3 regions of the Mesorhizobium sp. M2A.F.Ca.ET.043.05.1.1 genome follow, and region 2 is predicted to be linked to each of the others. Evidence: predicted binding sites of a transcription regulator. Region 2 holds the regulator's gene; each other region holds the start of a gene.
What was found. Region 2 encodes PhoB, which activates phosphate uptake and scavenging genes when phosphate is short. Its sites were predicted from a motif close to TGTCATNNANCTGTCAT; they were not measured.
Positions count from the first base shown of each region.

Region 1: the regulator PhoB is predicted to act here: its motif matches at 3,778-3,794, upstream of EJ069_RS11385 (RNA degradosome polyphosphate kinase).
Region 3: the regulator PhoB is predicted to act here: its motif matches at 5,571-5,587, upstream of EJ069_RS26125 (alkaline phosphatase).

Region 1 is NZ_CP034446.1:2,353,148-2,362,745, reverse strand. It holds gene EJ069_RS11410 (amino acid ABC transporter permease) at 1-403, shown strand, start outside; gene EJ069_RS11405 (amino acid ABC transporter ATP-binding protein) at 419-1,222, shown strand; gene EJ069_RS11400 (TIGR02117 family protein) at 1,506-2,174, shown strand; gene EJ069_RS11395 (FAD-dependent monooxygenase) at 2,206-3,441, opposite strand; gene EJ069_RS11390 (zinc-finger domain-containing protein) at 3,454-3,699, opposite strand; gene EJ069_RS11385 (RNA degradosome polyphosphate kinase) at 3,947-6,142, shown strand; gene ppx (exopolyphosphatase) at 6,139-7,674, shown strand; gene EJ069_RS11375 (DoxX family protein) at 7,698-8,120, opposite strand; gene EJ069_RS11370 (DoxX family protein) at 8,236-8,658, opposite strand; gene fumC (class II fumarate hydratase) at 9,052-9,598, opposite strand, start outside.
Region 2 is NZ_CP034446.1:6,083,767-6,093,364, reverse strand. It holds gene xylF (D-xylose ABC transporter substrate-binding protein) at 1-230, opposite strand, end outside; gene EJ069_RS29365 (ROK family protein) at 500-1,744, shown strand; gene phoB (phosphate regulon transcriptional regulator PhoB) at 2,041-2,730, opposite strand; gene phoU (phosphate signaling complex protein PhoU) at 2,748-3,455, opposite strand; gene pstB (phosphate ABC transporter ATP-binding protein PstB) at 3,476-4,279, opposite strand; gene pstA (phosphate ABC transporter permease PstA) at 4,276-5,127, opposite strand; gene pstC (phosphate ABC transporter permease subunit PstC) at 5,132-6,118, opposite strand; gene pstS (phosphate ABC transporter substrate-binding protein PstS) at 6,183-7,241, opposite strand; partial or broken gene EJ069_RS29330 (PAS-domain containing protein) at 7,732-9,598, opposite strand, start outside.
Region 3 is NZ_CP034446.1:5,377,564-5,387,161, forward strand. It holds gene EJ069_RS26100 (3-hydroxyacyl-CoA dehydrogenase NAD-binding domain-containing protein) at 1-1,193, opposite strand, end outside; gene EJ069_RS26105 (IS110 family transposase) at 1,528-2,454, opposite strand; gene EJ069_RS26110 (hypothetical protein) at 2,788-3,378, opposite strand; gene EJ069_RS26115 (TetR/AcrR family transcriptional regulator) at 3,424-4,032, opposite strand; gene EJ069_RS26120 (MFS transporter) at 4,111-5,394, shown strand; gene EJ069_RS26125 (alkaline phosphatase) at 5,659-7,233, shown strand; gene EJ069_RS26130 (hypothetical protein) at 7,454-7,735, opposite strand; gene typA (translational GTPase TypA) at 7,937-9,598, shown strand, end outside.

The sequences.
Region 1 (9,598 bases), 3.0 Mb from region 2:
GATCGGCGTCTCGCTGTTTGCCGCCGCCTATATGGCGGAAGTGGTCCGCGGCGGCCTGCAGGCGATCCCGAAGGGCCAGTATGAAGGCGCCGACTCGCTCGGCCTCGGCTACTGGCAGAAGATGGGCCTGATTGTGCTGCCGCAGGCGCTGAAGCTGGTCATCCCAGGCATCGTCAACACCTTCATCGGCATGCTCAAGGACACCAGCCTGGTCCTGATCATCTCGATGTTCGACCTGCTCGGCGTGGTGAAGCAGAACTTCGCCGACCCGAACTGGGCGACGCCGCAGACCCCGAAGTCCGGCCTGATCTTTGCCGCCTTTGTTTTCTGGCTGTTGTGCTTCGGCATGTCGCGCTATTCAATGTACACGGAACGCCGGCTCGACACCGGCTACAAAAGATAAAAAGGGGAATTGGCCATGACCACCGAAAACGCCGTCAGCGCGGAAGACCTCAAGGTCAATGCCGGAAAGATGCATGTCTCGACCACCGACGTCGCCATCGACATTGTCGGCATGCACAAATGGTATGGCGAGTTCCATGTCCTGAAGGACATCAACCTCAAGGTGATGCGCGGCGAGCGCATCGTCATTTGCGGCCCGTCCGGTTCCGGCAAATCGACCATGATCCGCTGCATCAACCGACTGGAAGAGCACCAGAAGGGCAAGATCATCGTCGACGGCAAGGAACTCACCAACGATCTGAAGAAGATCGACGAGGTGCGCCGCGAGGTCGGCATGGTGTTCCAGCATTTCAACCTGTTCCCGCATCTGACCATCCTGGAGAACTGCACGCTGGCGCCGATCTGGGTGCGCAAGATGCCGAAGAAGCAGGCCGAGGAAATCGCCATGCATTTCCTCAAGCGCGTCAAGATCCCGGAGCAGGCCAACAAATATCCCGGACAGCTCTCCGGCGGCCAGCAGCAGCGCGTGGCGATCGCGCGCTCGCTCTGCATGAACCCGCGCATCATGCTGTTCGACGAGCCGACCTCGGCGCTTGATCCCGAGATGATCAAGGAAGTGCTGGAGACGATGGTGGGTCTGGCGGAAGAGGGCATGACGATGCTGTGCGTCACCCACGAGATGGGCTTTGCCCGCAAGGTCGCCAACCGCGTGATCTTCATGGATCAGGGCCAGATCGTCGAGCAGAACACGCCGGCCGAGTTCTTCGACCACCCGCGCCATGAGCGCACGAAACTGTTCCTGTCGCAGATCCTACACTGAGCGGGGAACAGTTTCCTGGGAGGTGGCTCGTGCCCGTGCCTTCGTCATCCTAGGGCGGAGCAAGGAGCGAAGCGACGCGCGTAGACCCTAGGATCCATGCCGTGACGCTAAGGCGTTGCGATGTTTGCAGAATTCTGCTCCGTCGCGCTCTACGGCAAAGGTCACGGCATGGATCCTCGGGTCAAGCCCGAGGCTAACGAAGTCACGAACGGCTTCGGCTAATCTCGGAAATAGCGATGAAAGCTTCGCCTTTCATTTTTCTCGTCCGGACCTGCCGCGCCCGATGAGAACAATCCTGCGATATCTGGCAATGCTCGTCGGAGCGGTGCTTCTGGCCGCCGCGCTCGGCGCGATGGTGCCGCGCCCGCTCTGGCCCGCGGCGAAGGCCGAAGGCGAGGGGACACGGCGCATATTGGTGCTGAAGAACCCGATCCACACCGACATCGCTATCCCTCTGGATGACGGCGTTCGCCGGCGGTTTGCTTTCCTCGCCGATGCCGGTCTGCCGATGGATGCCTCGGATGCACGCTACATCGTCTTCGGCTGGGGTGGCCGCGCTTTCTACCTGGAGACGCCCACATGGTCGCAATTGAAGGCCGCGCCGGTGTTGAAGGCGCTGACGCTCGACGCCTCGGTGATGCATGTCGATGTCGCCGGTACGATCAAGGAGCCGCATCCGGATGTCGCCGGCTTCGACATCGACGAGGCGCATTTTGCAGCCCTCCTCGACTACATCGCGGCGAGTTTCCGGCAGGGATCAGACGGTCCGATGGCCATCGGCAATGCCGGCTATTCGGCCTTCGACCGTTTCTACGAAGCCAACGGCCATTTCAACGCGCTGGTCGGTTGCAACACTTGGACGGCGGCCGGATTACGCGTCGCCGGCCTGCGAACAGGTTGGTGGAACCCGCTGCCGGTATCGTTGTGGTGGTCGATGGGATTGTATAACTGACGCAGTACCGTGAATCGAGTCCTCGGGTGCTCTACCCCCGCACCACCTTGGGTTCCTCCCAGCCATAAAGCCAATCCAGGTCCGCGGCGAGCTTCTCCGGCGGCCGTGTCGCCAGCACCAGATTGCGGGCGACCGCCACCGGTCCCCAGGCGTGCCAGGTCAGCCGGTTGAACGCGCCGCGCTTGAGCACCCTTTCGACGCGCGGCCGCCTGAGATTTTCCCAGACGGCGAGGCCGTGGGCCGGATCGCCCGGAAAATCGGCGACCAGATTGGCGAGCATCGAGGCGTCCTCGATCCCCATGGCCGCGCCCTGGGCCGCGAACGGCGTCATGGCATGCGCGGCGTCGCCGATCAGCGCGATGCCTTGCGGGACGGCCCAGCGCTGTTGCCGGACAGTGTGCATTGGAAACGCCGTCCATGGCCCCGCCAGCGCGACGAGCTTCGCGAGCATCGCCGCGGTGCCACGCACGGCATTGGACAGGATGGCCGGGTCGGCATGGCCTGACCAGCCTTCCGCGATCCGTTCGCCTCTGGTGAAGGCGGCGAGGTTGACGGTGCGGCCCTTGCTCACCGGATAGGCGACCAAATGGAAGCCGGGATGCAGGAAGGTTGTGACGCAGCCCGCCGCTCCGATCTCGGCAAAAGCCTGCCCGGCGGGGCTGTCGACCGCCACGGTGGTGCGCCAGGCCAGTCGGCCCGAGAAGCGGCTTTTCGTGAAAGCGGCGTCCCGGGCCGCAAGCTGCGCGCGAACTGTCGACCAGACGCCATCGGCTCCGACCAGCAGGCCGGCTGCAACCGACGTGGTTTTGCCGTCGGCCTCGACCGTCGCGGTCACGCTTCGCTGGTCGGCGGCGATGCCTGTCACCCGCGCGCCGGTGACGAGCTCGATATCCGACCGCCCTGCCATTTCCTCCGCCAGAGCCACCTGCAGGTCGGCGCGGTGCGCCACCAGATAGGGCGCGCCCCAGCGCTTCTCGGCCGCCTGGCCAAGCGGCACGCGGGCCAGCTCGCGCAGGCTTTTCGCATCCTTCAGCACCACCGCTTCGGGCCGGACCGCGTTGGGCAACAGGCGGTCGAGTACGCCAAGACGGCGCAGAATGCGGGTTGCGTTTGGAGCCAGCTGGAGGCCGGAGCCGGCCGCTTGGAGCTGCTTGGCCTGCTCGAAGAGTTTCACCGGCAAGCCGCGCTCGGCGAAGGCAAGTGCTGCCGTCAGTCCGGCGATGCCGGCCCCGGCTATGACGACTTGCCGGGACCGTGCTTCAATCATGGTCGGGAAAGCTCAGGCGGCCTGGTCGACATAGAGGCAGCCGGCTGGCTGCGTTTCCGTCGCCTTCAGCGACGGCGAATAGCGATAGAGCGTCGAGCAGTAGGGGCAGACCTTTTCATTGTCGTCGCCCATGTCGAGGAACACGTGCGGGTGGTCGAAAGGCGGGTTGGCGCCGGTGCACATGAATTCCTTGACGCCGATCTCAATGACCGGATGGCCCGCGTCGTTCTGGAAGTGGGGAATGCTACCGCCTGCCATCGTCGTCTCCAATTGGGTTCGGCCAGTGGGTGTGACCCGCCTGCATCTGGAGCATAACATGCCAGTTTGCAAGATCGATGAAATCAAACTGTCGCAAAAGGCTGGCAGAGGATAAGTTGAGCCGGTTAAGCGCGTGAGGCTGGCACGGAGCGATTCCGTGACGACCGTGCGTCACAAAGAGATGTTAGGGCGTCGCCGGACGGCAATATGCGGCGCTCCAGGGACGGTTGCAGGCAGAGCGGGAAACATGAACGAACTGAAGCCGGTGCAGAGCGAGTTCATCACCGTCGAGGCGGCGAGTCCCGACGGCGGCAATCCCGACCGTTTCGTCAACCGCGAATTCTCCTGGCTGCAATTCAACCGCCGCGTGCTGGAAGAGTCGCTCAACGAGCATCATCCGCTGCTCGAGCGCGTCCGCTTCCTGTCGATCTCGGCCGCCAATCTCGACGAGTTCTTCATGGTCCGCGTTGCCGGCCTTGCCGGTCAGGTGCGCGAAGGGATCGCGTTGAAGAGCCCGGACGGCCGCACGCCCGAGCAGCAGCTCGAGCAGCTGCTGCGCGAGGTCGAGCGCCTGCAGGAGGACCAGCAGAAGAGCCTCTCGGCGCTGATGGCCCTGCTCAACAAGGAAGGCATCGAAAGCATCACCCGCGACGCGCTGACCAAGGATGAGAAGACCTGGCTGGAGGAGCATTTCCAGGAACAGGTGTTCCCGGTGCTGACGCCGCTGTCGATCGACCCGGCGCATCCGTTTCCCTTCATCCCCAATCTCGGCTTTTCCATCGCCTTGCAATTGCGCCATCGCAAGAATGGCGAGGAGATGAGCGCGCTCTTGCGCCTGCCGGTGGCGCTCAGGCGTTTCATCCGCCTGCCGGACCGCAAGCGCCATGTGCGCTTCATCCCGCTGGAGGAGGCGGTCGGCCTCTATATCGGCAAGCTGTTCCCCGGCTATGAGGTCAAGGGCTCGGGCACGTTCCGCATCATCCGCGACAGCGATATCGAGGTCGAGGAAGAATCGGAAGACCTCGTGCGCCTGTTCGAGACGGCGCTGAAGCGGCGGCGCCGCGGTTCGGTGATCCGTATCGAATTCGACACGCTGATGCCGGCCGAATTGCGCGATTTCGTCGCCGGCGAGCTCGGCGTCTCGGCGAGCCGCATCAGTGTGCTCACCGGTCCGCTGGCTCTCAACCAGATTTCCGAGATCGTCGCCATTCCGCGCGACGACCTGAAGTTCACCCCCTACAATCCGCGCTTTCCCGAGCGCATCCGCGAGCATGGCGGCGACTGCCTGGCCGCCATCCGCGAGAAGGACATCATCGTCCACCATCCTTACGAATCCTTCGACGTGGTGGTGCAGTTCCTGCGCCAGGCCGCCGCCGACCCGGAGGTGGTGGCGATCAAGCAGACGCTCTACCGCACTTCGAACGACAGCCCGATCGTGCGCGCGCTGATCGACGCCGCGGAGGCCGGCAAGTCGGTGACCGCGCTGGTCGAGCTCAAGGCGCGCTTCGACGAGGAGGCCAACATCCGCTGGGCGCGTGACCTTGAGCGCGCCGGCGTCCAGGTCGTGTTCGGCTTCCTGGAGCTGAAGACCCACGCCAAGATGTCGCTCATCGTGCGCCGCGAGGACGGCCGGCTGCGCAACTACGTCCATCTCGGCACCGGCAACTACCACCCGGTCACCGCCCGAATCTACACCGACCTGTCCTTCTTCACCACCGACCCGACGATCGCGCGCGATGTCGCGCAGATTTTCAACTTCATCACCGGCTATGCCGAACCGGCCGAGGAGATGCGCCTTGCCGTGTCGCCCTTCACGCTGCGCAACCGCATCCTGAAGCACATCGCCGAGGAGGTCGTCCATGCCCGCGAAGGACGGCCGGCGCGCATATGGATGAAGATGAACGCGCTGGTCGACCCGACCGTCATCGACGCGCTCTACGACGCCAGCCGCGCCGGGGTCGAGATCGACCTCGTCGTGCGCGGCATCTGCTGCCTGAGGCCGCAGGTGCCGGGCCTTTCGGAAAACATCAGGGTGAAATCGATCGTCGGCCGCTTCCTCGAGCACAGCCGCATCTACTGCTTCGGCAATGGCTACGGCCTGCCGTCGGACGAGGCGGTCGTCTACATCTCGTCCGCCGACATGATGCCGCGCAATCTCGACCGCCGCGTCGAGACGCTGGTGCCGATCACCAATCCAACTGTGCATGAACAGGTGCTTGGCCAGATCATGCTGGGCAACATCATGGACAACCAGCAAAGTTTCGACGTATTGGCTGACGGCACCTCCCGGCGCGTTGCGCTGGAGGAGGGCGAGGAGCCGTTCAACGCGCAGGAATACTTCATGACCAATCCGAGCCTCTCCGGACGGGGTGACGCGCTGAAATCGCATGCGCCCAAGCGCATCGCCCAGTTCAAACGCCGCAAGAAGAACAGCGCCGCGTGATTGCAGTTTCCCAGGGCCGGCTTCAGGACCGGCGGCCGCTGTCGATCATCGACATAGGGTCGAACTCGATCCGCCTTGTCGTCTATGAAGGGCTGGCGCGCTCGCCCTCGCTGCTGTTCAACGAAAAGATGCTGGCCGGCCTCGGCCGCGGCATCGTTTCGACGGGCAAGCTCGATCCCGAAGCCGTGACGCGTTCGATGGAGGAGTTCCGCCGCTTCCGCGCGCTGTCGGATCAGGCAGGCGCCGAGCACATGTATGTGCTGGCCACCGCCGCCGCGCGCGAGGCGGTCAACGGTCCCGATTTCATCCACCGCGCCGAGGAGGTGCTGAAGACCGAGATCCGCGTGCTCACCGGCCGCCAGGAAGCCTATTATTCGGCGCTCGGCGTCATTTCCGGTTTCCATCCGGCCAACGGCATCGCCGGTGACCTCGGCGGCGGCAGCCTCGAACTGATCGACATCAACCGGGAGGCGATCGGCGACGGCATCACGCTGCCGCTCGGCGGCCTGCGCCTGCAGGACATGGCCAAGAACTCGCTGGCGCAGGCGCAGAAGATCGCGCGCCAGGAACTGGCGCGGGCAAAGTTGCTCAAGGGCGGGCAAGGCAGGGTCTTTTATGCCGTCGGCGGCACCTGGCGAAACCTCGCCAGGCTGCATATGGAGATGAACAACTACCCGCTCGGCATCATGCATCACTACGAGATTTCGGCCGACAGCGCGCAGACCTTCCTCAGGCAGGTGGCCAAGGGCGAGGTCGAGAAGGTGAGGGGCATCGAAGGCGTCTCCAAGAACCGCCGCTCGCTGCTGCCCTACGGCGCCGTCGTGCTGCAGGAGATCATGACGGCGATGCAGCCCTCGAAGATCATCGTCTCGGCGCAAGGCGTGCGCGAGGGCTTTCTCTATTCGCTGCTCGACGCCGAGGAGCAGAAGGCCGACCCGCTGATCTCGGCGGCCGAGGAACTGGCGTTGTTGCGCTCGCGCTCGGTGCACCACGCGCATGACCTTGTCGAGTGGACAGGCAAGGCATTCAAGGCCTTCGGCATCGACGAGACGGAAGACGAAACGCGCTACCGCCATGCCGCCTGCCTGCTCGCCGATATCGGCTGGCGCGCGCATCCCGAATATCGCGGCAGGCAGTCGCTCAACATCATCGCGCACGCCTCCTTCATCGGTGTCGACCATCCCGGACGCGCCTATCTGGCCCTGGCCAACGCCTACCGCCATGACGGCATCTTCAACGACGGCATCGCGCCCGAGATCAAGGCGCTGGCGCCGCCGCGCCTTCTGGAACGCGCCCGAGTTCTGGCGGCGATGATGCGCGTGGTCTATCTGCTGACGGCGGCGATGCCGGGCGTCATGCCGCGGCTGAAATGGGAAAGCCGTGGCAACGGCGCGCTGGCGCTGGTGCTGCCAGCCTCGCTTTCCGACCTTTATGGCGAGCGCCCCGCCGGACGGCTGGCGCAACTGGCCCGCATCACCAACCGGCGCCTGGTGCTGGCGGTCGAAGGCGGTCCGAGCGTCTCGGTAAAATAGGACGTTTCGGTGAAAGGGCTGGCTCAGGTCACCTCGGCGGCGATCCCGAAGCCGCGCCCGTCAGCAGACCATGCGCCGGCGCCGGCCATGGCGAGCGCCAAGAAGCCGCCGGCAATGGCGATGTCCTTCATCAGCATCTGCTGGTGCAGGAAGGCGAGCGTGGCATCGTCGCCGCCCTGGCCGTAATGGCCGATGAAGCCCGCGACGATACAGAAGGCGGCAAGCAGAAGCGCCACGATCCGGGTCTGGAAACCGACAAGGATCAAGAGCCCGGCGATCAGTTCGAACAAGCCGGTGCCCCAGGCCGCTAAAGTCGGCGACGGCAGGCCGAGCCCGGCGAAATAATTGATCGTGCCGGAGATGTGGGTGAGGGCCTGAAAGCCCGACGGCACGAACAGCGCGGCTAGAAGCAGCCGCGAGACCAGAAGCAATGCATTGCGGAACATTGGCCACCTCCCTTGCCGGCTGACGCCGGCTGCGGCGCAGTCTACGCCTGCAACGAAAAAGCGGCGCGGAAAATTCCACGCCGCTTTCGAGTTTGGGCTTGGGAGGAAAGAAGGATCAGGCGCGCTTGGCGTCGATCGAATAGGCGCCGGCGCCGGACGAGGCGAGCAGGATGAAGCCGCCGGTGATGGCGAGGTTCTTGAGGAACTGGATCATCTGCATCTGGTCGGCCCAGCCGGTGTGGGCGACCAGCCCGGTGGCGATCGTGAAGGTGGCGAGCACCCAGGCGACGATGCGGGTCTGGAAGCCGACGAGGACGGCAAGGCCGCCGAGCAGTTCGATCAGGCCGACGAGGACCGCGGTAACGGTCGGGACCGGCAGGCCAAGGGAGCCGAAATAGGCGGCGGTGCCGGAAATGGCGGTGAGCTTGCCGAAGCCGGAAAGCAGGAAGATCACGGCCAGCAGGATGCGGCCGAGCAGGATCGTGGTGGAGCTGTTGGATGCGGTGCCGTTGCCGGCGACGGAAGAGTTGATGGACATGGCGGTTCTCCAAACGGGTTGAATGACCCGTCAGATAAACGATGTTGACTGTTCACAAAAAGCCACCTATGCGGCGACACATTGTTCACAGGATATATGTTTTTGGAATTGGTGCCCGCGCGCGAAAATCATGTCGCGAGATTAGGCTATCCCGGTAAATTCTGCTGCCGCAAAACGGAATCCTCGGTCCGAAGTTTGCGAGAGCTCGGCGATTGCCGAGACGCTCGTCACGTCGTCATCTACGGGCGGAGCAAGGAGCGAAGCGACGCGGCGCAGACCCGAGAATCCATGCCGTGACCTCAAAGCAGCCGCAAGCGGTCGGGGATGCTTCGCCCTGGAATGACATCGCGAGGCCGCAGCAGCTTGTAACAGCCTCGCTCCGCGTCGCGAAAACTACCCCGGATGCGTCATGTCCTCAGGGCGCACCAGCCGATCATAGTCAGCCTCGCTGACCAGCCCCGTCGCCAGGGCCTCCTCGCGCAAGGTCGTGCCGTTCTTGTGCGCGGTCTTGGCGATCTTGGCGGCGTTGTCGTAGCCGATGGTGGGGGCAAGCGCCGTCACCAGCATCAGCGAGCGCTCCAGCGCGGCCTTAATGTTGTCCTCGCGCGCCTCGATGCCGACAACGCAATTGTCGGTAAAGGAGACGGAGGCATCGGCCAGCAACTGCACCGACTGCAAGAAGTTGTAGGCCATCAGTGGGTTGTAGACATTGAGCTCGAAATGGCCCTGGCTGCCGGCGAAGGTGAGCGCCGCATTGTTGCCGAACACCTGCACGCAGACCTGCGTCAGCGCCTCGCACTGGGTCGGGTTGACCTTGCCCGGCATGATCGAGGATCCGGGCTCGTTCTCCGGCAGCGACAGCTCGCCGAGGCCCGAGCGCGGGCCGGAGCCGAGCAGGCGGATGTCGTTGGCGATCTTGAAGAGAGCCGCGGCCGCCGCG
Region 2 (9,598 bases):
CTTTCGACGTCGGTCAGTTGCTTGCCCGGATTGGACTGCGCGTCGGCCGAAATATACTTATCGCCGGCGGCCTCGATGGCGGCCTTCATCGCCGCTTCGTCGGTCTTCCAGCGCTCTTCCTGGAAATTCGACCACGAGACGCCGATCACCTTGCCCTTCGCCTCGGCGACCGAAGCCAGCGTCAGCGACATGGCAACACCCGCCAGAATGGCGGCTGCGAATTTGTTCATAATATCCTCCCTGCGCCCTGTGCGGCGCGACCCAGACTGGCCCGAAGGCCGGCATAGAGGCTTTTTTTCGAGCCTCAAAAAAATAGTGGTCCAGCGAAATGAAGCTGTCAACCGAGATTCTGATGGCATCTGATGGGTCCAGGCATTTTTTTCGGAGTCCGCAATAAATAATGACATCAGCTTTGGCTTCTGCCACTATCCTTAGCGTGTCAGCGACAGGCCATGGCATCATCACAAGGCCGCGATGACCGGGGAGGACGTGCGAGACGATGTCGGTCGGAATCCGTCACGACGATTTGCGCCGGCGCAACCGCGCCATGGTGATTTCGGCCGTGCGCCGCGCCGGCCAGCCATCGCGGACGGAAATTGCCGCCACCACCGGCCTCAGCCACTCGACCATTTCGGCAATCTCCGCCGATCTGATCCAGGAGGGCATCCTCACCGAGATCAAGGCCAGCGAGCCGACGGCGTTGAAACGCGGCCGGCCGCAGATCGGCCTGGCGCTGAACCCCGAAGCCGCCGCAGTGCTTACGGTGGTGCTGTCGCTGAACTTCCTGTCGGTCGCCGTCATCGACTATGCCGGCCAGGTGATCGCCGAGGAGCAGCGGCGCCTGGACACGCTGGTCATGCCGCGCGACGAGTTGATCGGCGAGTGCCTGGCGATCGTCCGGCGCCGGCTGCAGGATCCCGATCTCGACGTGGGCAGCGTCGCCCGCATCGCCATGGGCATTCAAGGCATCACCGATTCCCACGCGCGCGCCATGCTGTGGTCGCCGATCACGCCGCTGACCGACATTCCGTTCGCCGACATCCTGGAGAGGGAATTCGGCATCCCCGCCACCATGGAGAACGACTGCAACATGATGGCAGTGGCGCTGCGATGGCGCGATCCCGAGCGCTATCGCGACAATTTCATCGCCATCCTGCTCTCGCACGGCATCGGCATGGGCCTTGTGCTAAAGGGCGAATTGTTCACCGGCACGCATTCCTCCGGCGGCGAGTTCGGCCACATGATCCATCGTCCGGGCGGCGCGCTTTGCCGCTGCGGCCGGCGCGGCTGCGTCGAGGCCTATGCCGGCAACTACGCCATCTGGCGCAGCGCCATGGGGATAAGCGAGGACGCCGCGCCGACCGACGTCGGCGACGCCGACATGCGCGCGCTGGCCGTAAAGGCCCGACAGGAGGACGGCCCCGAACGGGAAGCCTATCGTCGGGCCGGCGAAGCGCTGGGCTTCGGCCTGGGCAGCCTGTTCGCCCTTATCGATCCGGCGCCTGTCGCCATGGTCGGGGTCAGCGCCGCCGCCTTCGACCTGATCGAGCCGGCGCTGAGGGAGGCGATCGCCCAGACCGCCGGCGGCCAGCACTCGAACTCGATCTCCTTCGACAGCGAACCCAACGAGCTGCCGCTGATCCGCGAAGGCTGCGCCATGCGCGCGCTGACCTTCGTCGACCAGGAGATTTTCGCGCCGGGGGTCCAGACGAGGTCCGGCGCCGCGGGGAAGAACGTCGCCTAAGCGGGTTTCTGATTCGCCGGAGATAAGCGAAGGCCTTTGAGCTTCGTCATTCCAGGGCGGAGCAACGCGAACCGGAGCGTAGACCCTGGAATCCATGCCGTTACCTGGATCGTAGGGCGCAGCGGCGCAGAATTCTGGACCGTCGCGACGCGTCGAAGTCACGGAATGGATCCTCGGGTCTGCGCTGCGTCGCTGCGCTCCTTGCTCCGCCCGTGGATGACGAAGCACGAGCGTCTCGGCTACTCACCAGCGCATGCGATCCGGTAGCGGACGCATCAATTCCACGAACGGTGAACCTAATCCTCGCGAATGGCGTAACCCGCCCCGCGGATGGTGCGGATGACGTCGGGCATGCGGCCGTTGTTGACGGCCTTGCGCAGGCGGCCGACATGCACGTCCACCGTGCGCTCGTCGATATAGATCGTCTCGCCCCAGACATTGTCGAGCAGCTGGCTGCGCGAGAACACGCGGCCCGGATGCCGCATCATGAACTCGAGCAGGCGGAACTCGGTCGGGCCGAGCCTGATCTCGCTCTTCTTGCGGTAGACGCGGTGCGATTCGCGGTCGAGCACGATGTCGCCGACCTTGAGCACGCTGGACAACACCTCCGGCTTGGCGCGGCGCAGCAGCGCCTTGACGCGCGCCATGAACTCCGGCGTCGAGAACGGCTTGACCAGATAGTCGTCGGCGCCGGTGGACAAACCTCGAACCCGATCGCTTTCCTCACCGCGCGCGGTGAGCATGATGATCGGCAGCCGCTCGGTCTCGGGCCGCATCCTGAGACGCCGGCAAAGCTCGATGCCGGAAACCGCCGGCACCATCCAGTCGAGCACGAGCAGGTCGGGGACATTTTCCTGAAGGCGGATTTCGGCCTCGTCGCCGCGGGTCACCACTTCCACCTGGTAACCCTCAGATTCGAGATTGTAGCGGAGCAGCACCCCCAGCGGCTCCTCGTCCTCCACCACCATGATGCGTGGCGCGATCATCGGGGTAACCTTTTCCGTCAGGCGGCCGGCGCCGACATTGCCGTCTCGTCCTGCTTCGGACGGTTGGCGGGCAATTGCGTGCCGGTCAGCACATAATAGGCGTTCTCGGCGATGTTGGTCACATGGTCACCAATGCGCTCGAGGTTCTTGGCGCAGAACAGAAGATGCGTGCAAGCGGTGATGTTGCGCGGATCTTCCATCATGTAGGTCAACAGTTCGCGGAAGACGGAGGTGTATTTGACGTCGATGCGTTCGTCGTCGTTGCGAAGCTTGGCCAGCGCCGTGGCATCGCCCACCGTGTATTCCTGGATCACGCCCTGGACCTGGATCAGCACCAGTTGCGCCATGGAATCGATCGAATGCGTGAGGTCGCGCGGGGCGGTGCTGACGCCGACCGACCCGACGCGCTTGGCGATGTTCTTGGCGAGATCGCCGATGCGCTCGAGGTCGCCCGCCATGCGGATCGAGCCGACCACGTGGCGAAGATCGTCCGCCATCGGCTGGCGCTTGGCGATCAGCGTGATGGCGCGGTCGTCAAGCTCGCGCTGACGCGCGTCCATGATGGCATCGTCGGAGACGACGCGCTGCGCCAGCGCATTGTCGCCTTCGAGCAGGGCCCTGGTCGAGCCGCCGACCATGGAGCCGGCGAGATCGCCCATGTCGTTGATGAGCCGGCTGATCTGCCTGAGATCCTCGTCGAAGGAGGCGACGGTATGTTCGGCCATGATGTTGTCCTCGTATGAGCTCAGCCGAAGCGGCCGGTGATGTAGTCCTGGGTGCGCTTCTCGCGGGGCGAGGTGAAGATCTTCTCGGTCCGGTCGAACTCCACCAGCTCGCCCAGATACATGAATGCCGTCTGCCGCGACACGCGCGCCGCCTGCTGCATGTTGTGGGTGACGATGACGATCGTGTAGTCGGCCTGCAATTCGTCGATCAGCTCCTCGATCTTGGCGGTCGAGAGCGGATCGAGCGCCGAGGCCGGTTCGTCGAGCAGGATGACCTCGGGCTTCACCGCCACGGTGCGGGCGATGCAAAGGCGCTGCTGCTGGCCGCCCGAGAGGCTCTGGCCGCTGGCATTGAGCTTGTCCTTTACCTCGTTCCAGAGTGCGGCGCGCTTCAGCGCCGATTCGACGCGGCTGTCCATCTCGGCCTTGCTGATCTTCTCATAGAGCCTGACGCCGAAGGCGATGTTCTCGTAGATCGACATCGGGAACGGCGTCGGCTTCTGGAACACCATGCCGATCTTGGTCCGGAGCAGGTTGAGGTCCTGCGAGCGGTCGAGGATGTTCTTGCCGTCGAGCAGCACCTGGCCCTCGGCGCTCTGCTTCGGATAAAGCTCGTAGATGCGGTTCAAGACGCGCAGCAGCGTCGACTTCCCGCAGCCCGACGGCCCGATGAAGGCGGTCACGCTGCGCTCGGGCAGCGACAGGTTGATGTCCTTCAGCGCCTTCGACTGGCCATAGTAGAAGTTGAGGTTCTTGACCTCGATCTTGGCCTTCTCGACGGTCGTGTCGGCTACGTTCAGGTCGGTGGACAACATCGGTTTCATCTGTCCTCTCTGCGTCCGGTTAGGCTGCGGGCGATGATGCTCAGCCCGAGAACCGTCAGGGTGATTATGAGTGCGCCCGTCCAGGCCAGCTGCTGCCATTCCTCGTAAGGGCTGAGAGCGAACTGGAAGATGGTCACCGGCAGGCTGGCCATCGGGGCATTGAGATTGCTCGACCAGAACTGGTTGTTGAGCGCGGTGAAGAGCAGCGGCGCCGTCTCGCCGGAAATGCGGGCAATCGCCAGCAATATGCCGGTCACGATGCCGGACAGCGCCGCGCGGTAGGCGACGGAGCGGATCACCACCCAGCGCGGCGCGCCGATGGCGGTGCCCGCCTCGCGCAGCGCGTTGGGCACGAGGTTCAGCATGTCCTCGGTGGTGCGCACCACGACGGGGATCACCAGGATCGACAGCGCGACAGCGCCGGCGATGGCCGAGAAGTGCCCCATCGGCCGCACCATCAGCTCATAGACGAACAGGCCGACGATGATCGAAGGGGCCGACAACAGGATGTCGTTGATGAAGCGCACCACCGTGGTGAGCTTCGAGAAGCGGCCGTACTCGGCCATGTAGGTGCCGGCCAGCACGCCGATCGGCGTGCCGACGACGATGCCGATGATCGTCATCACGATGCTGCCGTAGATGGCGTTGAGCAGACCGCCGGCATCGCCGGGCGGCGGCGTCATCTGGGTGAACACGGCCAGCGACACCCCGGAGAGCCCCTTGTAGAGCAGGGCACCGAGAATCAGGGCCAGCCAGGCGAGGCCGATGCCGGCGGCGATGACGCACAGCGCCATCATCACGGCATTCTTGCGCTTGCGGCTCTGGTGAAGTGATGCGGCAGTCGCCATCGGTTCAGGCTCCCGTGCGGCTATCGATGCGCAGCAGCATGTAGCGTGCGAGCGCCAGGATGATGAAGGTTATGATGAACAGGATCAGGCCGAGAGCCACAAGCGAGGAGGTGTAGATCGCGCCATCGGCCTCGGTGAACTCGTTGGCGATCGTCGCCGAGATCGTCGTGCCCGGCGCGAACAGCGAGGCGCTGATGCGATGCGCGTTGCCGATGACGAAGGTGACGGCCATCGTCTCGCCGAGCGCGCGGCCGAGGCCGAGCATGACGCCGCCCATGATGCCGACGCGGGTGTAGGGGATGGTCACACGCCGCGTCACCTCCCAGGTCGTGCAGCCGATGCCGTAGGCCGATTCCTTCAGCACCGCCGGCACCGTGTCGAACACGTCCTTGGTGATCGAGGTGATGAAGGGCAGCACCATGATGGCCAGGATCAGCGAGGAGGTCAGCAGGCCGATGCCGTAGGGCGGGCCGGCAAACAGGCTGTTGAGGCCGGGGATGCCCTTGAAGAGCCAGATGATGAAGGGCTGGATGGTCGTCTGCAGGAACGGCGCGAAGACGAACAGGCCCCAGATGCCGTAGATGATCGAGGGAATGCCGGCCAGAAGCTCGACGGCGATGCCGATAGGGCGCCGCAGCGGACGCGGGCAGAGCTCGGTCAGGAAGACGGCGATGCCGATGCCGATCGGCACGGCGATGATGATGGCGATGGCCGAGGTGACGATAGTGCCGTAGATGGGCGCCAGCGCGCCGAAATTCTCGGTGACCGGGTTCCAGGATTCGGTCGAAAGGAAGGATATGCCGAATTTCGACAGCGCTTCCCACGATCCGGCGATCAGCGAGATGGCGACCCCGCCGAGCAGAACCAGCACGAGGATGGCGGAAGCGCGCGTAGCCGCCCGGAAGACCATGTCGGTGAAGGCAAAGCGGCGCACTGTCGCTTCCCTGGTCCGCATGGCGGACGATGTCGCGGCTTCGGAAACGGCACTCATCTAGCCCCTCGCATTTCGAAAGAGACAGGAGGGCGCCGGAAGCGCCCTCCCTTGTTCGTCAGGATTACATGCCGGAATAGAGCGGCTTGCCGTTCGCGTCGACGATGTCCTTGCCCCACATTTCCTCGACGCTCTTCACGACCGCGTCGGGCATCGGAACATAGTCCAGGCTGGCGGCCAGCTCGTCGCCCTTAGCGTAGGACCAGGCGAAGAACTTGAGCGCCTCGCCGGTGGCGGCGGCATCGTCGGGCTTCTTGTAGACGAGGATCCAGGTTGCCGACGTCATCGGCCAGGTTTCGGCGCCGGCCTGGTTGGCCAGGATGACGCCGTAGCCCGGCTGCGAGTTCCAGTCGGCATTGGCCGCGGCGGCCGAGAAGGCGGCGGCGGTCGGCTCGACCTTCTTGCCGTCCTTGTTGATCAGGTCGGTGTAGGTCAGCTTGTTCTGCTTGGCATAGGCATATTCGACATAGCCGATCGCGCCGCCGGTCTGCGACACGTTGTTGGCGACGCCCTCATTGCCCTTGGCGCCGATGCCCACCGGCCACTCGAGCGCGGTGTTGACGCCGACCTTCGACTTCCAGTCGGCGCTGACGTCGGCCAGATAGTAGCTGAAGTTGAAAGTGGTGCCCGAGCCGTCCGAGCGGTGCACGACCGCGATCGCCTGGTCGGGCAGCTTGACGTCGGGGTTGAGCTTCTTGATCGCCTCGTCGTTCCAGTTGGTGATCTTGCCGGAGAAGATGTCGGCCAGCGTCGGGCCGTCGAGCACCAGCTCGCCCGGCTTGACGCCTTCGAGGTTGACGACCGGAACGATGCCGCCCATCACCATCGGGAACTGCGCGAGCCCGGTGGAGTTGAGATCCTCGCCCTTCAGCGGCGCGTCGGAAGCGCCGAAGGTCACCGTCTTGGCCTTGATCTGCTTGATGCCGCCGCCGGAGCCGATCGACTGGTAGTTGAGACCGATGCCGGTCTCCTTCTTGTAGGCGTCGGCCCACTTCGCATAGATCGGATAGGGGAAGGTGGCGCCGGCGCCGGAGATATCGGCTGCCATCGCGGCGGAGATGCTAAGGGTTGATGCCGCAGCCATTGCAATCGCAACGGCCGCAGAGCGGATGAAATGTCTCATGTGGCCTGCTCCTGTTCGGAAGATGGTCTTTCGGCACCCGTTCTATCGGCGCCCGGTGAGCGAAATAGACTTCGATTATTACAGTCACATGACAGTTTCGTGTCAGCCCGGTAACGCCTGAACGGGGATGCTCGGAAGGGCTTCCGGCGGCCTCTGCGGGCCGGCCGGAGTTTGCCGCGGGAATCAGCGACTTGTCTGACTTTTGAATCAAAAATTATCCCGGCGGCCGGATCGCGGCCGCCGGGAAATAAAATCCGGACGAGAGCGCGTTGCCTGCATGCCAGAGCGGATCATGGCGTGGCCATCGCCGAAAACAGGTCCGTTGGGGTAGAGTCGACGCTGTTTCTTGTTGGCGGTCGCTGCTCCCGCCCGTAACCGAAGAGCGGAATCAATGCCACGATTTTCCGAGCTTGGCGTTTGCTTTGATATGGTGCGATCGCACCATACGCATACGTCAACGCCTTGCGCCCGCCTGCCGGCTAAATTCGCTTTAACCCGCGCTGCGCCGGGTCTCGATATCCGAACCCAGCCAGCGCTCGAGCTTTTCGAGCAGCGCTCGCGGGCTGATCGGCTTCGGCAGGTAATCGTCCATGCCGGCCTCGAGGCAGCGTTCGCGGTCGCCCTTCAGCGCATGCGCCGTGACGCCCACGATCGGCACATGCGTGCCCATGTCCTGCTCGAGCTTGCGAATTGCGCCTGTTGCTTCCAGCCCGTTCATTTCCGGCATCGACACATCCATCAGGATCATGCGCGGATTGAGCTTGCCGAAAGCATCGAGCGCCTTGCGGCCGTTGCCGACGATCTCGAAGCGGTAGCCGGTCTCGCCAAGGATCTGGGTGAACACCATCTGGTTCACCTCATTGTCCTCGGCAACGAGGATGTCGATCCCGCGCTCGGCTTCGGCCGGGCGTTGGCGCGCACGCACGGGCGGCGCGGCGGCTGCAGCATGGCGCGGTCCGACGTCGCCGTCTGCCCCGGCGCGGCTTGCGATAGGCTGCCGCCAACGGCGGGCAGCGCCGCGGCGCTGCTGTGGCGATGGCGCTGGATGGTCGCGACCAGCGTTTCCAGAAGGACGGAGGAGCGCGCCGGCTTGATAAGCTGCGCATCGATGCCGAGGTCGCGATAGGTCGTGTTGGCAAGCGACTGGTCGACCGAGGTCAGCATGATGATGGGCGTATGCGCGAGGCCCGCCGTGTTGCGCACGATGCGCGCCATCTCGGCGCCGGTCATGCCCGGCATCTGGTAGTCGAGCACGACGCAGTCGACCGGCACGCCATAGGCGGCGGCGGCAATCAGCACCTTAAGCCCTTCGGCGCCGCTTTCGGCGGCGCAGGCATCGAACGTCCACGACGCCATCTGCTCGCTCAGGATCGAGCGGTTGACGGCGTTGTCGTCAACGATGAGCACGCGCGCGCCGGTGACGTCGACCGGCGTGATGCGCTGCCCGCCCTGCTCGGCCCTGGGCAGCGTGACGGTAAACCAGAAGGTCGAGCCCTTGCCCTCCGCGCTGTCGACGCCGATCTCTCCGCCCATCATCGAGACCAGCCGCGAGGTGATGGCGAGGCCGAGGCCGGTGCCTTCGTGCCGCCTGGTCGAGGAGGTATCGACCTGGCTGAACTTCTCGAACACCAGCTTCAGCTTGTCTTCGGGAATGCCGATGCCGGTATCCGTCACGGAAATGGTGAGCTTCGTTCCCGCGGGAACCCGCTCGCCCGTCACATCGACCAGCACATGGCCCTCGTCGGTGAACTTCACCGCGTTGCCGAGCAGATTGGTGACGATCTGCCTGACGCGGCCGACATCGCCGACGAATTGGCCGTCGAGCCCCGGCTGGACGCGCACGATGAGCTCCAGGTCCTTCTCCTTGGCGCGCGTCGAGACCAGCGTCGCCACATCCTCGATCGCCTCGGCAAGATTGAATGGCGCCGGGTCGAGCACCAGCTGGCCGGCGTCGATCTTGGAGAAGTCGAGGATGTCGTTGATGATGGTGAGCAGCGCGTTGCCGGATTTGACGATGATGTCGGTGAACGTCTTCTGCTTCGGATCGAGGTCCGACTTTGCCAAAAGCTCTGCCATTCCAAGGACCCCGTTCATCGGCGTGCGGATCTCGTGGCTCATATTGGCGAGGAATTCCGACTTGGCCCGGTCGGCGAGCACGGCGCGCCGCTGTGCTTCGCTGAGCTCGGCCTCGCGCTGCTTGAGCTCGGTGATGTCGGTGGTGGAGCCAATGAGATAGAGCGAGCCGTCGGAGGCGATCATCGCGCCCTTGCGCGCGAACTGGTGCCTGACGCTGCCGTCCGGCAGCACCACCGTCTCCTCGATCTCCTGCGTCTCTCCGGTCCGCAGCACGGCAAGGT
Region 3 (9,598 bases), 710 kb from region 2:
TTGGCGATCGCGTCAAGCTTGCCGAACACTTCCTTCTTGACCGCCATGTCCTCGAACACGGCCTCGATGATCAGGTCGCAATCGGCAAGGTCGGCGTAGTCGGTGCTGCCCTTGAACAGCGTGAGCCGCGTCTGCTTGGCCTCTTCCGTCAACGAGCCGCGACTGACGGAGACAGCATAGTTCTTCTCGATCGTCGCCAGCCCGCGCCGCAGCGCTTCCTCGCTGGTCTCGAGCAAGGTCACCGGCAGGCCGCCATTGGCGAAGGCCATGGCGATGCCGCCGCCCATCGTGCCGGCGCCGATGATGCCGACGCGTTCGAGCCGACGCTTCTGCAGGTCCTTGCCGGGGATCTTCGCCGCCTCGCGCTCGGCGAAGAACAGATGCCGCTGCGCACGCGACTGGTCGCCGGAAACGAGTTTGAGGAAAAACTGCCGTTCGGCGGCAAGCGCCTCGTCGAACGGCAAGGTGACGGCGTTGCGCACGGCTTTGGCACAGGCAAGCGGCGCTTCGAGGCCCCGGGCTTTTTTGGCCAGCTCAGCGGCTTGGGTGTCGAAGGCCGCGAGATCGGTCTCGGCAAGGCGGTCATTGCGCTCACGCACCGGCATGAACGGGCCGCCTCGATCAGCCATTTCACGAGCGAAACGAACCGCCTCCGCCAAGAGATCACTGTCGACAACAGCGTCGACGAGACCGGCCGCCTTCGCGTCGCCGGCCGGAATCGGCGTTCCTGACACGATCATGGCGAGCGCCTTCGCGGCGCCGATCAAGCGTGGCAAGCGCACTGTGCCGCCGCCGCCCGGCAAAAGGCCGAGCTTCACTTCCGGCAGGCCGAGTTTCGCACCGGCATCCGCTACGCGGAAATGGCAGCCCAATGCCAGTTCCAGCCCGCCGCCGAGCGCCGTGCCGTGGATGGCGGCAACTGTCGGCTTGGGAATCGTTTCAAGCAAGGCGATGATGGCGCGCAGTTCCGGCTGCTGGACCGGCTTGCCGAATTCGGTGATGTCTGCGCCGGCGACGAAAGTGCGCCCGGCGCAGGCGATCACGATCGCCTTGGCAGCAGGATCGTCGCGCAAAGCGGCGAGCGCCTCATAAAGCGGCTTGCGGACATGAAAACTCAGCGCATTGACCGGCGGGTTGTCGATGGTGACCACCGCCACGCCGTTGTCGTTCGTGACGCTGACAGAACTGGACAAGCGGAACCTCCCGAGACCGGCTGCAATCGGAACACGGGTTTACTAGGCCGGCCCGTGAATGGAAACCCGAACCAGACTTGGCGCAATGGTTAGTTGAGAGCGGTTCGTTTCGCGACGGAGAGGTTTTGAAAGGTTGGCTGCGTTTTGCGTTGGCAGGCGGTATGCGTTGGAGATTGGCAGAAACGTCCATCGCGATCGTCATTCCAGGGCGGAGCAGGAGCGAAGCTCCGTCGCGAAGACCCTGGAATCCATGCCGTTACTTTCGCCAAGGCGTGCAACGGAGCAGAATTCTGCACCGTGGCGGCGCTGTCATGTCACGGAATGGCAACTGTGTTCATGCGAAGGCGATTTTGTCGCGCATGATGGCGTTGAGGACGACCAAGAGCTTCCTTGCGACGGCGATGATAGCCAGTTTCTTGGAGCCTGAGCGGGCGGCAAGTGCGGTGTAGAAGGTCTTGAAGCGCTCACAGATTCTGATGGCCGTGAGGGCTGCCATGTAGAGGGCGCGGCGCACGCGTGATCGCCCGCCCTGGATATGGCTCCTGCGGTTGAGCTTGCCGCTCTTGTTGTCGAACGGGGCAAGGCCGGCGAGCGCGGCGATCGCCTTGGGTGAGCGCTGGCCGAGCTCGGGCAGGAGCGCCAGCAGCGAGAGCGCGCCGACCTTGGAGACACCGGGCACGGAGACCATCAGCGTATGGTCGCGAGCGGTGTCCTGGTTTTGACGAATGACCTCGGCAATCCGGCTCTCGAGCGCTTTGATGCGCGTGTCGAAGTGGGCGATCGTTTCTTCCAGGTCGGCAATGACGGCCTCATCGAAAGCCTCGGCGAGGTGCTTCTTCAGCGCTGCCCGCATCTCGACCAGATGGTCGCGGTGGCCGGCAAGCGATTGAAGCCGCTCGACTTCTTCGCTCGGGGCCGGCTCGGCCTCAGGGTTATAGCGACGGCCATAGTCGCTCAGCATCCTGGCATCGAGAGGATCGGTCTTGGCGCGCCGGCGCGTCGACTTCGAATAGTGGTGGGTGTGTGCCGGGTTGTGCCGCGAGAACGGCACGCCGGCCTTGGCCAGCGCATGACGCAGCAGCCGGTCATGCACGCCTGTCGCCTCCATGACGACGAAGTCCCGACTGGGATCAAGACCCGCCACATAAGCCGCTATCGCATCGGCCTGGTTGTCGATGCGCCGAAGACGGCCGCTTGTCTCATCAAAAAAGTCGAGCCACTGCTTGGAGATGTCGCAGCCGACATAGTTCTGGGCTATCATGTCCACGCCTCTTCCTGTGGTGCGGGGTCTGCTTCGAACAGCCCCGTGCAACTGTTCAGGTTGGTGGTTCACCGGTGGGAAGGGACCGGGCCATGCCACGGCCTGTCCGAAAGGACGACCAGGATCCACTCGGTCTCCTTCCCACTTCAACCATACACCAGAACCAACACACAGGATTCTATGGTCTGCGCCGCGTCACTTCGCTCCTTGCTCCGCCATAGAATGACGAAGTTGGGACGGCTCCAGCCAATCCCCGGCGTTTGCGCTGATTTTCACGGGCGGAAAATCTATACCAAGATAAACGGCAACTTTCAAAAGCCCTGTGCAGCGCCACTAGTTATCCACCCGGCCGAAGGGCGGCACATCGCCGATCACTTCGCGCTTGTCCTTGCCGCAGACGAAGGTCTTGGCTTTCTCATCCGCCAGCTTGCGCGCCTGATCGTTGGCCTGTGGGTTGCCGGTGGCCAAAACCAGGCCGACGGTGCAGCCCTGATGCTCTTCCGGTTGCGCGACCTTGGCGACGACCAGCACGTCGGTCGATTTCTTCTCGTCCTCGGGGTCGCTGACCGAGCGGCGATGGATGGCGGCGAAGGGGATGGCGATGTCGCCATTGGTCTCGATGCGCCATTCCACTTTCGGGCCGGAGCCGTTGAAGGCAGTGAAGCTCTCCCAGACCGCGGTCATGTCGTCCGACGGAAAGCCGTAATAGACGGATTCGCGCGCGTCGTCGTAGCCAATCAGCACCGGGTAGCCGCGATAGCCCGAGCAGACGAGGCTCGCCCAGTCGCCGTCGCCTTCCGCGGCCTGGGCATAGGTCACGTAGTCCTTCTTGGAGTCGAGGTCGGTGTAGGCGCTGGAGATTTCGCCGGCCTGGGCCGCCTGGCAGAAACCGGCAAGGGCAAGCGGAATCAAAGGGGCACGCATCGATGGCAACTCCGTTTCGAGTTGCCGGAAGCGTAACGCCGTCCGCTATTTCTTCAAGCTGGCTTCGATCAAGAGGTCGGCGTTGCGGGCAACCGCCGCCGCCGGTCCGCCATGGCCGAAAAGCTGGCCGCTGATATAGGCGCCTTCGATGAGGAGCAGCAGCCCGTCGCCCAGCGTATCGGAATCCGCCGCACCCATCGCGGCGGCCATGGCGCGCAGGCGCCGGCGTAACTCCTGCTTGTTGTTTTCGCTGACGATGCGGGCCGGGTGACCACGCTCAGGATATTCCACCGCCGCGTTGGTCATGCCGCAGCCGCGATAGTCCGGCTTTTGCGTGCGTTTGCCGACGCGGGTCAGGAAGGCGATGATCTGGGCGCGCGGATTGCCGGGATGTGCGTCGACCGCCTCGTCGAAGCGTTCCCAGAATTCGAGGTCGTATTTGCGCAGATAGGAGGCGGCGAGCTCGTCCTTGGACGGGAAGCTGCGATAGAGGCTGGGCTTTGTGACGCCGGCGCGCCTGACGATCTCGTCGACGCCGACCGCCCTGATGCCCTCGCGATAAAAAAGGTCGAACGCCACGTCGAGGATCTTGTCGGCCGCCTTCGGGGCGGGGGCCGTGTTCAACGGCGCTTCAATTTTATTGTCCGATGGCATTCCAACAACTCGCTTGACAATGTTACTGACCGGTACGTATGTATGGTGCCATCCCATTGCAACGTACCGGTCAGTAACATGATAGCCCAATCCCGTCCGTTTGGCCAGCGCTACGCATTTGTCGTCGTCGCCGTCATCTTCTTCTGCCTGCTGATTGCCGCCGGGCTTCGCTCGGCGCCCTCGGTGATGATGGTGCCGCTGGAAGAAAGTTTTGGCTGGCGCCGCGACGTGACCTCCTGGGCGGCCAGCATCGGCATCCTGCTCTACGGTTTGACCGGTCCGTTCGCCGCTGCGCTGATGGAGCGCATCGGGCTGCGCCGCACGCTGCTCGGATCGCTGGCGGTGATGTCGGGATCGACGGCGCTCAGCCTGTTGATGACCGAGCCCTGGCATCTCTTCATCACCTGGGGTGTGCTTTCCGGCATCGGCTCCGGCGCGGTGGCGAGCGTGCTCGGCGCCACCATCGTCAACCGCTGGTTCAAGACCAATCGCGGTCTGATGATGGGCCTGATGGCGGCCTCCAGCGCCACCGGCATGCTGGTGTTCCTGCCGGTGATCGCCTCGCTGGCGCAGAGCGGCGGCTGGAAGCCGGTGGCGATTGCGGTGGCGCTTGCCACAGCCGCGCTGATCCCGTTCGTCTTCCTGCTGGTGCCGGAGCGTCCCGCTTCGATCGGCCAAGTTCGCTACGGCGCCGATACCGATGACGTGCCGCCGGTGTCGCCCGCATCGCAGGGCAATTTCCTGGCGCATACGCTGAACACGCTGCGCCGCGCGGCGGGCACACGGGTGTTCTGGTATCTGTTCGCCACCTTCTTCGTCTGCGGCTTCACCACCAACGGCCTCGTCGGCACACATCTCATCGCGTTTTGCGGTGACATGGGCATCGGCGAGGTGCAGGCGGCCGGGCTCTTGTCGATGATGGGCATTTTCGACCTAATCGGCACGACGCTGTCCGGATGGCTCACCGACCGTTTCGATCCGCGCAAGCTGCTCGGCGTCTATTACGCGGTGCGCGGCCTGTCGCTGATCTACCTGCCTTATTCCGGCTTCTCGGCGACCAGCCTGATCATCTTCGCCGTGCTCTACGGGCTCGACTGGATCGCCACCGTGCCGCCGACGCTCAGGCTCGCCAACGAGGCCTTCGGCGACCGCAGCGGCCCGATCGTCTTCGGCTGGATCGTCGCCGGCCACCAGATCGGCGCCGCGGCGGCTGCCGCTTTCGGCGGCACCATGCGCGAGCTGCAGGGCAATTACGAGCTGGCCTTCCTGATCGCCGGCATGACGGGCATCGCGGCGGCCTGTATCTCGCTGCTGATCAATACGACCAAGCCGGCTTTCGAGCCGGAGCCGCAGGCGGCTTGAGGCGCCGTTTCCCCTTCTCCCCTTGTGGGAGAAGGTGGATCGGCGCTTTAGCGCCGAGACGGATGAAGGGTATTCCAGCGGAGTGAGACGTCTGCTTTCCCTGGAACACCCCTCATCCGTCGCCTTCGGCGACACCTTCTCCCACAAGGGGAGAAGGGGAAGATCGCCCTGTGCACTGTTATCAAAACTTCATGGTTCCGAGACACGCCTGAAACATTGAGGCGAGAGCTTGGCGGTCCCGTTCAAAGCCATCCGGAGACAGCCATGGACAAGCTTCCCCTTACCCGCCGCACTTTCGTCACCTCGGCCAGCGCCTTCGGCCTTGTCGGCGCCTCCGGTCTGGCGCTGCCCTATTATTCCCGCGCCAACCAGCGGCCGGCCTTTACCCATGGCGTCCAGTCCGGCGATGTCGATGCGACCTCCGGTATGGTGTGGACCCGCACCGACCGTCCCGCGCGCGTGATGTATGAAGTGTCGACGACAGAGAGTTTTGCCAACGCCATAAGGCTCGCGCCGCTCGATACGTCGCCGGCCAGCGACTACACGGTGAAGCGGCTGCTCACCGATCTCGCCTCCGACCAGGACATCTTCTACCGCATGACTGCTGCCGACCTGTCCGACATCAATGCCGTCTCAGAGCCGATCGTCGGCCGTTTCCGCACCGCGCCGTCGTCGAAGCGCGATGTGCGCTTCGCCTGGTCGGGTGACACCGCCGGCCAGGGCTGGGGCATCGACGAGACCGGCATGAAGACCTATTCGACCATCGCCAAGCACACGCCGGACTTCTTCCTGCATTCCGGCGACACGATCTATGCCGACGGCGCGCTGAAGGACGAGGTCGACCTGCCCGGCGGCGGCAAGTGGAAGAACGTCGTCATGCTCGACGGCAAGCGCAAGGTCGCCGAGACGCTGGACGAATATCGCGACCAGTGGAAGTACAACATGATGGACAAGCATGTGCTTGCCCTCTCCGCCATCTGCCCGACCTTCTACCAGTGGGACGACCACGAGGTGCTCAACAACTGGTCCGACTCGAAGGACCTCAGCAAGGACGACCGCTACAAGGAAAAGTCGATCCATGTGCTGGCGGCCAGGGCGGCGCGCGCCTTCCACGAGATGACCACCATCCGCTACGAGCCGTCGGAGCCGGGCCGCGTCTACCGCAAGATCTCGCATGGGCCGCTGCTCGACCTGTTCTTCCTCGACATGCGCTCCTACCGCGGCCCCAATGGTCCCAACCTGGACGAGACGCTGACGCCGAAGTCGCGCATGATCGGCGAAGAGCAGTCCAAGTGGCTTAAGCGCGAGCTGGCGAACTCGAAGGCGACCTGGAAGGTCATCGCCGCCGACATGCCGCTCAGCCTCGTCGTCTGGGACGACGCGGCGAAGAAGGCCGGCTTCGAGGCCGTCAGCAACAACGACAACGGCAAGCCGAAGGGGCGCGAGCTCGAATTCGCCGATGTGCTGCGCTTCATCAAGACTGCCGGCATCACCAACACCGTCTGGCTCACCGCCGACGTGCACTACACGGCGGCGCATTACTACAACCCCGACAAGGCGCAGTTCCAGGATTTCAATCCGTTCTGGGAATTCGTGTCCGGCCCGATCCATGCCGGCACGTTCGGCCCCAACGACCTCGATATGACCTTCGGGCCGGAGCTGAAGTTCATCAAAGCGCCGACCGCCGAGCAGGGCCAGAACCTACCGCCGTCGGCAGGCCTGCAGTTCTTCGGGCTGGTCGATATTTCAGGTGCGACGGAGCAGCTCACGGTGCGGCTGATGGATCGCGACGACAACGAGCTCTACAAGGTGACGCTGGACCCGGTGCGGTCGGCTTAGGATTTGTAGAATCGGAGGCGCCGGCGCGAGGCCCCCCTCTCTGTCCTGCCGGCCATCTCCCCCTCAAGGGGGGAGATCAACAGCTTCGGCGCCTCGCTCCTTCTGCAACGCCGGCAATTGGCGAAAGCAAACGCGACAGCCATCTCCCCCCAAGTGGGGGAGATGTCCGGTAGGACAGAGGGGGGCGCGAAGGATCGCTAAGTTTGCGGTATTGAGAGCGTCAATCCGGATAACAGGCGCGCGGAATGTTCGGCCAGACCGCGGTTTCGCAATTGGCATCCTTCTGGCGCTGCTTGAAGGCGGCGCTGACCGGGCCGGTGACGATCGGGTCGACGCCGTCGGGGGCATCGGCGAACATCTGCTGCGCCGTTTGGGCATCGGGCGGCGAGATCGGATCGACTTGCCTGAGCGCAGCCGCCGACTGCGCTGCGCCCGCCGCGACGAGCAGGCTAAGCGCCGCCCACGCGAAAACCGGACGCAACCTGGACATCTGATCGGTCATGAACATGAAATCGCCCGGCCCCTCAAAGGTTCCGCCTTGGTTAACAGAATCATTTCACACCAAGACGTTTAAGAATCAGTGACCATTATTTGGGGTCGGGCCTCCCCTTTCGCAATTGCGAAAAACCTTGTATGAGCCGCGCAACCGAAAAAGGCGGCGCTTGTTAAGCCTGCCGCCTGCAACGTTCCCGAGACCAGAAAAATGAACCTCCGAAATATCGCGATCATCGCGCACGTCGACCATGGCAAAACCACGCTTGTCGACCAGCTTCTGAAACAGTCCGGCGCCTTCCGCGACAACCAGCGCGTCGCCGAGCGCGCGATGGATTCCAACGACCTCGAAAAAGAGCGCGGCATCACCATCCTGGCCAAGGCGACCTCGGTCGACTGGCACGGCACCCGCATCAACATCGTCGACACGCCCGGACACGCCGATTTCGGCGGCGAGGTGGAGCGCATCCTGTCGATGGTGGATTCGGCGATCGTGCTTGTCGACGCCGCCGAAGGGCCGATGCCCCAGACCAAGTTCGTTGTCGGCAAGGCGCTCAAGGTCGGCTTGCGGCCCATCGTCGTCATCAACAAGATCGACCGTCCGGACGCCCGCCATGTCGAGGTTGTCAACGAGGTGTTCGACCTTTTCGCTGCGCTCGACGCCACCGACGAGCAGCTCGATTTCCCGATCCTCTACGGCTCGGGCCGCGACGGCTGGGTGTCGGAAAACCCCGAAGGTCCGAAGGACCAGGGCCTGGCCCCGCTGTTCGACCTCGTCGTCAAGCATGTGCCGGCGCCGACCGTCCATCCGGGTCCCTTCCGCATGATCGGCACCATCCTGGAAGCCAATCCGTTCCTTGGCCGCATCATCACCGGCCGCATCGAGTCCGGCACGCTGAAGCCCAACCAGGCGGTCAAGGTGCTGCATCACGACGGCACGCAGATCGAGGCCGGACGTATCTCGAAAATCCTCGCCTTCCGCGGCCTCGAGCGCCAGCCGATCGAGGAAGCGCAGGCGGGCGACATCGTCGCCATCGCCGGCCTGTCGAAAGGCACCGTCGCCGACACCTTCTGCGACCCGCAGGTGAGCGAGCCGCTGCATGCGCAGCCGATCGACCCGCCGACCGTCACCATGTCCTTCCTCGTCAACGACAGCCCGCTTGCCGGCACCGAGGGCGACAAGGTGACGAGCCGCGTCATCCGTGACCGCCTGCTGCGCGAGGCCGAAGGCAATGTCGCGCTGAAGATCGAGGAATCGGCCGAAAAGGACTCGTTCTTCGTGTCCGGCCGCGGCGAATTGCAGCTTGCGGTGCTGATCGAGACGATGCGCCGCGAAGGCTTCGAGCTCGCCGTGTCGCGTCCGCGCGTCGTCATGCAGAAGGGCGAGAACGGCGAATTGCTGGAACCGGTCGAGGAAGTCGTCATCGACGTCGACGAGGAGCATGCCGGCGTCGTCGTGCAGAAGATGTCGGAGCGCAAGGCCGAGATGGTCGAGCTGCGCCCGTCCGGCGGCAACCGCCAGCGCCTCGTCTTCCATGCGCCGACGCGCGGCCTGATCGGCTACCAGTCGGAGCTTTTGACCGACACGCGCGGCACCGCGGTGATGAACCGGCTGTTCTTCGCTTATGAGCCTTACAAGGGCGAGCTGCCCGGCCGCACCAATGGCGTCCTGATCTCCAACGAGCAGGGCGAGTCGGTCGCCTACGCCATGTGGAACCTGGAAGACCGCGGCCCGATGATCATCGATCCGGGCGTCAAGGTCTATCAGGGCATGATCATCGGCATCCATTCGCGCGACAACGACCTCGAAGTGAACGTGCTCAAGGGCAAGAAGCTCACCAACATCCGCGCCGCCGGCAAGGACGAGGCGGTG